One region of the Glaciecola sp. G7-5 genome, then DNA from elsewhere that is predicted to be linked to it. Evidence: predicted binding sites of a transcription regulator. Region 1 holds the regulator's gene; the other holds the start of a gene.
The links. The regulator ArgR, encoded in region 1, controls arginine synthesis, uptake and breakdown. The targets are predictions, from matches to a motif close to ANTGAATANNTATTCANT.
Positions count from the first base shown of each region.

Region 2: a site for ArgR is predicted at 4,314-4,331, ahead of argC (N-acetyl-gamma-glutamyl-phosphate reductase). Genes of this name have one in related genera too.

Region 1 covers NZ_CM147892.1:2,245,383-2,251,786, reverse strand. The annotation lists gene mdh (malate dehydrogenase) at 1-788, opposite strand, end outside; gene argR (transcriptional regulator ArgR) at 969-1,433, shown strand; gene rsmI (16S rRNA (cytidine(1402)-2'-O)-methyltransferase) at 1,454-2,296, opposite strand; gene AC0L6H_RS09865 (penicillin-binding protein activator) at 2,424-4,385, shown strand; gene AC0L6H_RS09860 (YraN family protein) at 4,416-4,778, shown strand; gene AC0L6H_RS09855 (phosphoheptose isomerase) at 4,880-5,473, shown strand; gene AC0L6H_RS09850 (BON domain-containing protein) at 5,478-6,059, shown strand; gene AC0L6H_RS09845 (ClpXP protease specificity-enhancing factor) at 6,156-6,404, opposite strand, start outside.
Region 2 covers NZ_CM147892.1:1,908,740-1,915,143, forward strand. The annotation lists gene AC0L6H_RS08220 (argininosuccinate synthase) at 1-1,215, opposite strand, end outside; gene AC0L6H_RS08225 (ornithine carbamoyltransferase) at 1,224-2,147, opposite strand; gene argB (acetylglutamate kinase) at 2,219-3,034, opposite strand; gene argC (N-acetyl-gamma-glutamyl-phosphate reductase) at 3,036-4,049, opposite strand; gene AC0L6H_RS08240 (YaeQ family protein) at 4,359-4,901, opposite strand; partial or broken gene AC0L6H_RS08245 (MFS transporter) at 5,114-6,404, shown strand, end outside.

The DNA of each region.
Region 1 (6,404 bases):
AACGCAGCATCTTCTGAACCATCCACTTGTACATAGGTGTATTCAACAACGTCTTTGCCGTTCATCGCGTCTACTAAAGATAGGCAGAAACGAGCTGCAGCTTGACCCATTGATAAGGTTGCTGAACCGCCACCCGCTTTGGCTTCAACCACTTCGGTACCCGCATTTTGGATACGCGGAGTTAGACTTGCGACTTCTTCGTCAGTAAAGCTTACGCCTTTAACCTGAGACAATAGAGGTAAGATAGTCGTTCCAGAGTGACCGCCAATAACAGGCACATGAATCTCTGATGTGCTTTTACCTTTAAGTTCAGCAATAAAGGTTTCAGAACGAATAACGTCAAGTGTAGTAACACCAAATAATTTATTTTTATCGTATACGCCTTTTGCTTTTAGCGTTTCAGCGGCAATAGCAACGGTCGTGTTTACTGGGTTAGTGATTACCCCAATGCATGCTTTTGGACAGTTATCTGCGCAAGCTTCAATTAGATTTTTTACGATGCCAGCATTGATATTAAACAAATCTGAACGGTCCATACCTGGCTTTCTAGGCACGCCCGCTGGGATGAGAACAATGTCACAGCCTGTTAATGCTGCGGCTAAATCATCTTTACCATATCCGGCTACTTTTACATCGGTAGGAATGTGGCTTAAATCCACTGCAACACCCGGTACAACCGGTGCTACGTCATATAATGCTAATTCAGAACCAGCTGGCAATTGTGTTTTTAAGAGCAACGACAAAGCCTGACCAATACCACCTGCGGCGCCCAATACGGCTACTTTCATAAAGATATCTCCAGTGACTAGATTGATAAATTGAGCGCGAAGATTAGCCGAATTAAGGAAAAATCTCAATCATACTCTGGTATCAGACGCTAAATAAACGTTTTTTCCAGCAAAAATTGCTTATCTGGTGGGCTTATTGCAGAATAAGCGGATTATTAATCTGCGATTTTTCAGGGGCCTATGACCAACACTAAACAAGATGTACTTATCAAAGCATTTCGTGAAATATTGAAAACTGAAAGCTATGGCTCTCAGGGTGAAATTGTATTGGCGCTGAAAAATCTAGGCTTTGATAATATCAGTCAGTCTAAAGTATCGCGCATGCTGAGTAAATTTGGTGCGGTGCGTACCCGTGACGCCCGTGGAGATATGGTCTATTGCTTGCCACCCGAGCTGGGCATGCCAACCGCTAAAAGCCCTTTAAAGCAATTGGTGCTAGACATTGTTCATAACAATGTGATGGTGATCATTCGCACTAGCCCCGGTGCTGCCCAATTAATCGCCCGTTTGCTTGACTCATTAAGTCATACCGACGGCGTACTTGGCACAATTGCAGGCGACGATACCATCTTTATCGCTCCTGCTGATATCACAAAAATCGATGATCTTCGTCAACGAGTACAAGATTTATTTGATAGCGTTTAAGGCTATTGCGCTGCTGACTATCAAGACTCCTTTAATGAAAGTGCGTATTGGTATAAGCTCTTCTTATTGAGCTTATAGTGCTCACTAACCACTGCAGCCGCTGATTTTGGCGGAAGCAATGGCCCTAGTTGCTGCAAAAGTTCTTTCGCCGGCAGTGGCAATTCTTCTGCCACTGCTTCTTTACAGTAAATCATCAACACAAACTCGCCCTTTTGATGCGCAGGCTCTTCATTTAACCACCCTAACACCTGCTCAGCGCTTCCGCTGATATAGGTTTCGAAACGCTTCGTTAACTCTTTCGCTAGCACTATTTGGTGATTTGCAGGTAGAACTTGTGCGCAGACCTCAATGGTATCTGCTACTCGGCGCGGCGCCTCATAGAAAATACAGGTCATATGTTGCAGGCTCGCAAATTTAAGAGCTTGTTCTTTTGCTTTTTGCTTTACGGGTAAAAACCCTAAAAACATAAATCGGTCAGTGGCTAATCCTGAAGCGCTTAGCGCTGTCGTTAAGGCGCATGGGCCCGGTAAGGCGATAACCTTGATATTATGCGCTCTACATGTGCTCACTAAAGTATAACCAGGGTCACTAATTAAGGGTGTCCCCGCATCTGAAATAAGCGCAATATTTTCGCCAGCTTGAAGTTTTTGCAATAGCAATACAGTGCGATGTTGCTCATTGTGATCATGTAAACTTAAGCTGCGAGTATTGATGAGAAAGTGTTGCAGGAGTTGCCCTGAATGACGTGTATCTTCGGCGGCAATCAAGTCAACTTCATTCAATATATCAATCGCTCTTTGCGACATATCTGAAAGGTTGCCAATAGGCGTAGGGACAATGTATAACGTGCCGGTCAAGGTAATCTCATCTCGATAAAGAAGTATTGTCGTAGTTTACACAAACTTAAGGACAGTTTGCATGAATTGTGCTAGATATTTTTACTCAGCCAAGTAGACTACACGAGGTCAACCATAGTATTGCGGGAAAAACGTGAAAACACTTAAATTTTTAGTCGTTGTAAGTATCAGTTATTGTTTAATTGCCTGTGGCGGCTCGCCCTCACAAAAAACTGCGAAAGCGCCTGAAAAAGTCATCCCCACTACCGAAGTTCAGCAATCTGGTGTGAAATCACAGCTCGAAGAAATTGAAATGCAGTACAGTACTACTCAGAATATTTCTGAACGAAATTTAGCCTTGCTAGAATTGGCTAATAATTACCAGAATTCGCAACAATGCACTGCCAGCAATATCATCATTAAACATATGCAAGCAAGCATCAAGGAGCCGATGCACTTAGCTATTGCCAATTTATTAAAAGCAGAATGCGCCCTCTTTTCTTTTGACAATTTAAGCGACTTATCAAACAAACAACCCTTAATAAATCTTATCGACAACTGGCTTAAACAAGCTATTTCAAACGGTATTCGTACAAATTCTATTACGCTAGATACGGGCTATGATTTAGCTACGCGGACACAGATCGCAACTGCGCAGTTACAAGCAGAAAACAAACAATATCGTGACGCCATCTATCAGCTACTGAGCAAGGACTATGGCCAATTAGCTAAAAGCTTAGATGATAAGACGCAATTAGACCCACAGTTGTCTTCTAAAATATGGCGATGGTTTTCGATTATTAGTCCGCAAGAACGCACTGAATTAGCGTTCAACTATCCACTTTTGCAAGAGTACAAAACGCTTTTAGAGATTATTGAAGATAAAACGATTAATGATGGCACTAGGCAACAGAATATAAAACGTTTGTTATCAAACACTACAAACACCGCACTTAACGACAATTTACCGCAACAAGTACTTCGTTATTTAGCCATTAATCATTCTGAAAACCAACGCATTGCCGTACTGTTGCCCTTAAGTGGTCGTTTGGCGGGACAAGGCGAAGCCATCAAACAAGGTGTGCTAAGTGCCTATTATCAAAAATTAAGCGCTGCAAAAGAAAATAATGTCACGGTTCAAGCAAGCATTGAGTTTATAGATACAGGCTCGTTACCTACGATAAAGAAAGCGGTTACAAGTGAACTACTCGCGCCTTTTGACACCATTGTGGGGCCTCTTCTTCGTTCTCATATTATTCAAGTGGGTGCTTTTGATTTAGCCGCAAAGCATCATCTCTTGCTCAATCAATCACAAACTGAGCTAGATAACAGCCAAAATTTGAGTGCAAGTTTTGCCTTGTCGCCAGAACAAGAAGCAGAGCAACTCGTTGCATTGATGCGAGCACGAAATATAGCCAATCCTGTAATTATTAGTGACGGTAGCTCCACCACTCGGCGCATGAATCTAGCATTCGTTGATGCTTGGAAAGCGAGCGCGTTGTCACAAAGTGATAACAGTGCACCACTGCAGGAAATTAGATATTCAGATAACAAAGGCATGCGTGTGGGTATAACCTCAGCATTAGATGTTTTGCAGAGCCAAAAGCGCATTCAACAATTATCAAATCTGCATCAAGAAAAAGTACATAGCGTTACCCGAAATCGGCGCGATGTAGATGCCTTCGTCATATTTGCGCGACCAAATGATGTTGAACTTATCAACCCCATCATTGAAACCAGTATTAGCTTATTTACCGATGAACAAATACCTGTTTTTGCCACGTCGTATAGTTACGACCATAAACAAAGCAAAAATAGCCAACGAGATTTACGAAATTTAGTTTTTGTTGACATGCCGTGGTTGTTACCTGAAGGAAGAAATAGAGCACTTTCGGCGACGGTAGATACCCTCTTTAATGAACCACCAAGTGCATTTTTGAGACTGTTTGCTTTTGGCTACGATGCCCTTTCATTGGTCGATAATTTAGCGCAGTTAAGTACTTTTGAACATCTTTCGGTTGCGGGTTTAAGTGGTGACTTATCCATAAATGAAAAACAGCAGCTAAATCGAGAATTATCATGGTTATCAATAACTAACGACACGAGTGGTCAATAGTTGACTGCTTTCATAGGGTAGCAATAGCAAATGCTTGCAGAAACTAGACAAGACCGCGCAAAAAAGGCGGGGGAACAAGCGGAACTTGACGCAAAAACCTATCTAGAAGGTCAAGGGCTGTGTTTCATAGAAAGTAACTTTAGAGTACCTCAAGGTGAAATTGATTTAATTTTTAAAGACGCGCAACAATGGGTCTTTGTTGAGGTCAAATATCGAGCAACTAAAGAGCATGGTCACGCTGCAGAGTATTTTACGCCTTCAAAAAGAAGTAAAATGACAAAAGCCATTATGTGTTACTTACAACGCCATAAGCTAAATATACATCACACTGACTTGAGAATAGACGTAATTGCAATTAACGACGAAGAGCTTAGCTGGTTAGATAATGTGTAAAACTATTACTAAAATAAATTTAGCTAGTATCCACGGCAATAAAACAAAAACGATCAAGTATAAACACATCACGAATTGAGCGATTAGGAGCCCCATCAAAGATGTTAGACAATATTAAGAAGAGTTTCACCGAAAGCATACAGACAAAGATTGCAGCGGCAGAAGCTCTCCCAGAGCCTATACAAAAGGGCGCACAAATGATGATAGATGCCCTTATCAGAGGAAATAAGATATTATCCTGTGGAAATGGTGGTTCAGCTGGAGATGCCCAGCATTTTTCGTCTGAGCTGCTCAATAGGTATGAACGTCACAGACCTTCGTTGCCGGCCATTGCGCTAACGACTGATAGCTCTACTATTACGTCTATAGCAAATGATGCCTCTTTTACTGATGTATTTTCTAAGCAAGTAAAAGCACTGGGGCAAGCAGGTGATATTTTGCTAGCCATATCGACCAGTGGCAATTCGGCAAATATCATTAGCGCGATGCAAGCTGCACTCGCTCGTGATATGACAATCGTTGCTCTTACTGGTAACGATGGCGGTGAAATGGCCGGATTTATTAGTGAAAATGACGTAGAGATTAGAGTCCCATCATCAAGAACCTCTCGTATACAAGAGGTACATTTACTGGTAATACACAATTTATGCGAATCTATCGATAACGCACTTTTCCCCATCGCAAGCGGAGACTAATATCATGCAACATAAATTCGCCCTACTTTTAGTAATAGGCATTGTCGGTTCTCAATTATCGGGTTGCGTAACTGCAGCGGCTGTTGGCGCAGCTGGAACCGCGGCTGCAAGCAATGCCGACAGACGTACCTTAGGTACCCAAATCGATGATAAAACAATTACCGCACGGGTGAGCACCGCCATCAATAAAATTGCTAATGTTGAACAAAACGCTGACATCAGCGTACACGTGTATAACAGCCAAGTTTTATTAACAGGGCAAGCTCGTACCCAAACACTCATCGATGAAGCGACTAAAGCCACCGAAACCGTGCCACAAGTCAGTAAAATCCATAATCAAATAAGACTTGGTGAACCCATTCCCACGACCTCAACAATAAATGATATTTGGTTAAGTACAAAAATCCGCACAAAGATGACCACTGACGAAAATGTCCCCATGCTCAAATTAGACTTAATTGTAGAAGACAGTGAAGTTTTTATTATGGGGCAGTTAACTAAAGAAGAAGCGAGAGCAACAGTTGAACTAGTTAGGAATGTAGAGGGGGTAACTAAAGTGATTCGTGTGATGGAATTAATTAACTAGCATCGATTAGATAAGATAACTAAAAAATGCCCGGCAAGTGGGCATTTATCTTATTGAAGTCACATTTAAGAAATTCACTGCATAGTGAGTTATTTACTACTTTACGATATGTAAGCCCGGTTTCTTACCTGGCTTTTTACCACCTTTGGGTGGTGTAGGCTCATCACCACTTGGTTTACTTGGCGGCGGAGCGGCCTGAAGCGTGGGTTTTTGCGGCTCGCTTTGCCCAGTGTTCTGTGGTTCCTTTTGTGGCTCCTTCTGCGGCTCTTCAGGGACACTTCGCTCTTGCAAGGTAAAGACACTGCCTGCACCATTTTCTTTAGCGTAAATAGCACCCACTGCGTG
Region 2 (6,404 bases), 340 kb from region 1:
TAAATGACTGATGCGGCTCGACAAGCTGAATAGTCTTATAAACCCTTCTGCGTGTGATTGGTCGTAAACGTCATCTGCACCAAAGGTTGCAAAGTCTTCTGAGTATAAGCTGTTGGGCGATTTACGCTGTATAACTGTAGCGTTGCCTTTATATAGTTTGACTACAATCTCGCCCGTTACAAGCTCAGCAAAGCTATTTGCGGCGGCTAATAGAGAGTCATTTAGGGCCGTGAAATAGCGACCGTCGTACATTACATGGGCGTACTCTAGGCCGATTTGCTCACGAAACTTAAACGCAGATTTGTCGAGTACTAAACACTCTAAGCCTTTATATGCTTTCATCATGATGGTGCCGCCGGGAGTTTCATAACAACCACGAGATTTCATGCCAACCAAACGGTTTTCTACAATGTCGATTCGACCTACGCCGTGGGCCGCACCTATGCGATTTAGCTCTACTAAGGCTTGATAAGGAGACAACGCTTTGCCGTTTACATGGGTAAGCTCACCTTTTTCATAGCTTAGACTTACGGTTTCAGGCGTGTTGGGCGCATCTTCAGGATCTACCGTCATGGTCCAAATTTGTTTACCAGGTGCATTCCAAGGATCTTCAAGCTCACCGCCTTCGTGCGAAATATGCCAAGCATTCGCATCTCGGCTATAAATCTTAGTTGCTGACGCGCTTGACTTCACATTACGACTGGCAAGGTAATCGAGTAAATCTTCGCGTGAAACCATGTCCCATTCACGCCAAGGCGCAATAACGGGTAAGTCAGGTGCTAGGGCAGCAAAGGCCCCTTCAAATCTTACCTGGTCGTTTCCTTTACCGGTACAACCATGACTCAATGCATCAGCCCCGACTTTACGGGCAACTTCTACTTGCGCACGCGCAATAATAGGGCGAGCCATTGACGTACCCAACAAGTAATCGTCTTCATAAACGGCACCTGTTTTTATGGTTGGGTAGATAAACTCTTTAACGAATTGTTCTTTTAAATCAACAATATGGCATTCACTTGCGCCCGAGGCAATTGCTTTGGCCTCTAGTCCTTCAAGCTCTTCTTCACCTTGACCAACATCAGCGGCAAAGGCAACCACCTCACAATCGTAGTTTTCTTTTAACCACGGCACGATGGCACTCGTATCAAGTCCGCCTGAATAGGCTAGAACCACTTTTTTCACGTCTAATTTCGCTTTACTTGCTGTATTTTTCACAATGACCTCTAAAACTGACTAATATCAAATTCGGTTAATAAATAGCAAAGAATGGCATTTTGCGCATGCATGCGATTTTTGCTTTCTTGCATAAGTAGGGATTGCTCTGAATCCATCAACTCACCTGTTATCTCTAGGTCTCTGTGCGCCGGCTGACAGTGCATCACATAACTTGCACCTGCTTGTTGCATAAGTGCTTTGTTGACCTGATAAGGCATAAATTTATCTTTTATATCGCTCAGTGGCGTATCGTCGCCCATCGACAACCACGTATCTGTATAAATCACGTCGGCTTTAGTAAGTGTATCGATATGATTACTAAGGGTAAATTCTACCTTAGCATCACTCGCCATTTGTGCGACTTTTTGGGCGATACTAGGGTCAATTTCGTGACCTTTTGGGGTAATAACAACTTGGTGGCAGCCTAACAAAACCCCTAAAATCAAAAGCGAGTGGGTAACATTGTTGCCATCACCGACATAAGCTAAGGTCTTACCTTTAATATCGCCAAAGGCTTCTTTCATAGAAATGTAATCAGCTAAGGCCTGGCAAGGGTGATACATATCACAAAGTGCGTTAATGACTGGAATGTTGCCAACCGAGGCTAAATCTTCAAGGGTACTGTGCTTATACACACGGGCGACTATGGCGTCGGCCCATTGCGAAATGTTAGCAGCGACATCTTTTGGGTCTTCGCGTTTGGCCATGGGCTGTCCTTGGCTATCGACATACACCATATGACCACCGAGCTTATTAATGCCAATGTCAAAACTAACTCGTGTGCGCAATGACGGCTTTTCGAAAAGTGCAACTACCGACTTACCTGCCAACGGCTGACCAAAACGCTCAGGCGTTTGTTTAAGCGTAATCGCAAAATTGAGGAGTGAATTAGCGTCTTTTGCTGTCCAGTCGCTGAAACTAAGTAAATTCACAAGCGTTCCTTTTTAAGTTCTATTGTGTGTAACACGTATGACCGATTGCAGCGTCTATACGTTCGTGGTTATTATTGCTGGCTTGGCTGTTTTTCAGGTAGTATTTCAGTACCGCAATGCACATTCTCTATAAAGAGCTGTGTCGCGTCATCCCAACTACCAATGGTGACATTCTGCTGTATCGAGTTAGCTGCAAATTGCGCTGCTTTTACTTTTACCGCCATGCCGTCTTTGATGACACCTTCGTTTATGAGTTGTTCACTTAAACTGGGGCTTAGCTTTTCAATCAATTGTTTGTTTTCGTCTAGTACGCCTTTCACATCGGCGAAAAAGTACAACTTAGTTTTTAATAGTTGGGCAATACAAATGGCGGCGTGATCAGCATTAACATTGTACAAACGCCCATTTTTATCTTTTCCGATTGAAGCGACTATAGGGACCATATTGGCTTGAATCAATGCCTCAAGCAAGTCTGCACTTTCAGCAACAGGTACACCCACTGCACCTATCTTGGCAGGGTGCTCTGTACAGTTGGCGATATTTCCGTCGGCTAAACTGACACCCACAGCATTAATACCATATTTTGCCGCTTCTGCGACTAACTGTTTATTCAATTCTCCCGCCAGTACGCTTGTTACGATGGGCATATGTTCATCGGGCGTAATGCGTAAACCATTTTTGCGGGCGCTCGCGATCCCAAGATCATTGAGGCGGTTTAGCACTTGATCGCCACCACCATGCACGAGCACTACAGCGCGATTATTTTCTTTAAGCTTTTTAATGGTGCTCAATAAGCTTGAGTCAAGGGTATTGTCATTGCTTAAAGTAGAGAAAAAGCTACCGCCAATTTTAATGACTATCGGAAACTCTGCAGACGAAACCGCCATGTTATAGAAGCCCCATTGTTTGTGTTAAACCCAAACGAATATTACAACATTGCACTGCTTGCGAGGAAGCCCCTTTTAGCAAGTTGTCAATGGCGCTTGTGACAACAACACATTGTTTCGTTGGGTCAAACGCAAAACCTAAGTCACAAAAAGGTGTGTGAGTCACTTGGTCTAGTTTAGGCATGCTTTGCTTAACTCTGACTAAAGGCTGGTGGTCATAATATTGGGCATAAGCTTGTTGAATATCTTCTAAACTTACGTTTTTATTGGTAAAAGCGGTAACCGTAGACAAAATGCCACGCTTAAAGGCGCCAAGGTGGGGCGTAAAAATGACCGGCGTATTTGCATATGTCTCAATTTCAGGTGTGTGCCGGTGTCCCAAAACACCATAGGCTTGCAAGCTTACTTCATAGAAACTGGTGGTAGCCGAGGCTTTTTTGCCGGCGCCGCTTACACCGCTGGTTGCATTAATAACGGGCATTTTATTGCTGTCTAGCAAGTTGTTTTCTAAAAGCGGTTTTAAGGCTAATAAGGACGCGGTTGGATAACAGCCAGCAACAGCTACATATGGCGCGCTTTTAATTGGATCGCTATACCATTCAGCAAGACCATAAACGCCTTTTTCAACAATGTCACCATGTTGATGAGCAAAGCCATAGAAGGATTCGAAGATATTCGTGTCGGGTAAACGATAAGCGCCAGATAAGTCAAATACAGCCGCTTTTTTATTGATCATACTCGGCAGATGATCGTGACTAAACTCATGTGGCGTTGCTAAAAAGATAACGTCAAAATCATCGCCAAGCGTGCTGATGTGTTCATTTGTTAAGGCTTGTAAACTCAAGTCACAGATGCCGCTGACTTCGGCGTGAACCTCATTTACTTTCAAGCCGTCGTATTGACTGTTCTCAGACACAAAACAGTGCGTTAAGGAAAGTTGCGGGTGACGGCTAATAATCTTGATTAGCTCAGCCCCAGTGTAACCACTGGCGCCTACAATACAGGTTGTATACATAATGAATTAACTTTATCGATAAATTATTGAGTAAAAAAACGGTGGCTGGCATTTACGATTCGACTATTACAGCACGAAATCATGCCAAGCGCACCAAGCGCTATCTAATATTTACATCCAACGATATCGTCGGCCTCTAAAAGAACAGCGTATTGAGGGAGGAACTAAAATGAAACTACATAAAGTTGCAAACACACATAAACCTATTTAATCAAGCTGATGGCAACTAACCATATGTTTAACGTATGTGCGTATATTAACGAAAAAATATAAATATGCAATAATAATGTATATATATTCATTAATTTTTTATTGTAATTGTTGCCAGCTTGTTTCTATTTGGTTTTGTTCAGTGCTAATAAAGAGTGATTCATCGCTAATGGTGATTGACCAATCCATGGTGCGCTTTATTTCTTTGGCTAAATCCTGAATTTGCGCCCATTCAAAACTAAATACTTTTATTGGTAAATCAGCAAACTGTGCTTGATTTTGCTTCCACCACACCGCCGACTTGCTATTGAAGCTGTAAATGAAGGTTTCGTTAGATAGCCTGCATGCTTTTTTCATACGTTCGTAACTGGGTTCGCCAACATCAATCGAAAAATTAAGTTGGTCGTCAAGGCCTTTGTGCCAAATATCAGGCTCGTCTAAAGCACTAAGGCCTTTTGTAAAACGCATGAGTTGGTCACTATCGGCATGAGAATGCAGGCAAAACGCAAGCAAGCGTACTAGCATTCGCTCACTTGTCTCAGAAGGATGCTGACCAACGGTTAGGTTGAGTGTTGGGTAGTGTTGATGGTTAAGATCGGCAAGGGCGATACTAAACTTGTATATGGTAGGTTTTAGAGCCATAAAATATTACTTATGTACAAATGTGTACGCTAGCATAAGCTTTATATTGGGTAGATATCAAATGCTTATGAATACTCTTTTTGAATGTGCTTAATTTAAAGCTTAGTACTTGTTTTATTCTTGTCCATGGCCCATCATTGTCTTGTTAAAGGGCAGTCTCCCCTCACTATTTTCTGTTTTCACTAATCCTGTTATTTATTTTTGGAATCTACTTGTCTCGACTTTCGACTACCAATAGCGCACTTTTCGCGGTATGCGCAGGCTATCTTATTGCTCCAATGGGCATGGCGGCAGTAAACGTTGCCATTCCGGCAATGGCCGAAGACTTGCACGCTAATGCAACGAAAGTCGCATGGTTACCTACGCTTTATATTCTCGCAAATGTTGCACTCATGTTGCCCTTTGGAAAGCTAGCTGATAACTACGGTCGTAAGCGTATTTACACTATTGGGCTAGCCTTAAATGCGCTCAGCGCATTAATGTGTGCAATTGGCACAGATATTAATTGGATATTGTTTTGGCGTTTTGTACAAGGTGGTGCAGGCGCTATGATTTTTAGTACAGGCGTTGCCATTATTACGTCGGTTGCCCCAACCCATAAACGAGGTGCTGCGCTAGGTGTATTAGCGGCTTGTGTTTATATTGGTTTGACCTTAGCGCCTGCAGCGGGGGCTGGCTAACTGAGTTTTTAGATTGGCGAGCAGTGTTTTATTTCCAAATCCCGCTAATGCTAGCACTTATCATTTTTATAAAACTTGCTTTGCACGGAGAATGGAAAAATGAGAAACACTCACGCTTTGACTGGGCAGGCTCTACCATATTTGTTCTTTTTTCGTTCAGCCTCGTTTATGGATTTAGTAAATTGCCCTCTGTTTTCGGGTTTATATTAATGTTCGTTTCATTTGCCAGTTTAGTTGGATTTATTATTCATCAAAGCCGTGACAAGCAACCTCTCATTCGCGTGCAAATGTTTCGAGAGAGCCGATTATTCAGTTTGTCGTTATCGACCTCTTTTTTAATGTACGCAAGCAATTTTGCCATCATTTTTTTGCTTAGTTTATATCTACAATATATTAAAGGCTTTAGCCCAGCCTATGCTGGACAAATCTTACTTGTACAGGCCTTATGTATGGCCGTTGTTGCGCCTTTTGCCGGGACGTTGTCAGATCGTTTTGGGCCCCGCTTTATCGCAACCATTGGATGCGCGATTGTCGCACTCGGATTTTTGTTTATGAACCAGATAGATATGACATCAACTGCCTTATATATTGCCGTCTGTTTATCGTTACTTGGTTTGGGCTTTGGTTTGTTCTCAACGCCAAACAACAGTGCAATTATGGGCGCGGTGCAAGAGCAAGAAGTTGGCGTTGCCTCCGCATCAATGAATTTATCGCGAACTATTGGTAATTTGGTCGGTATGAGTATCGTTAATTTGATGATTCATTATTATCTTGGAGATGCCACCTTCAGTAGTGAAAATAACCTGGCATTGATGGAGACTAT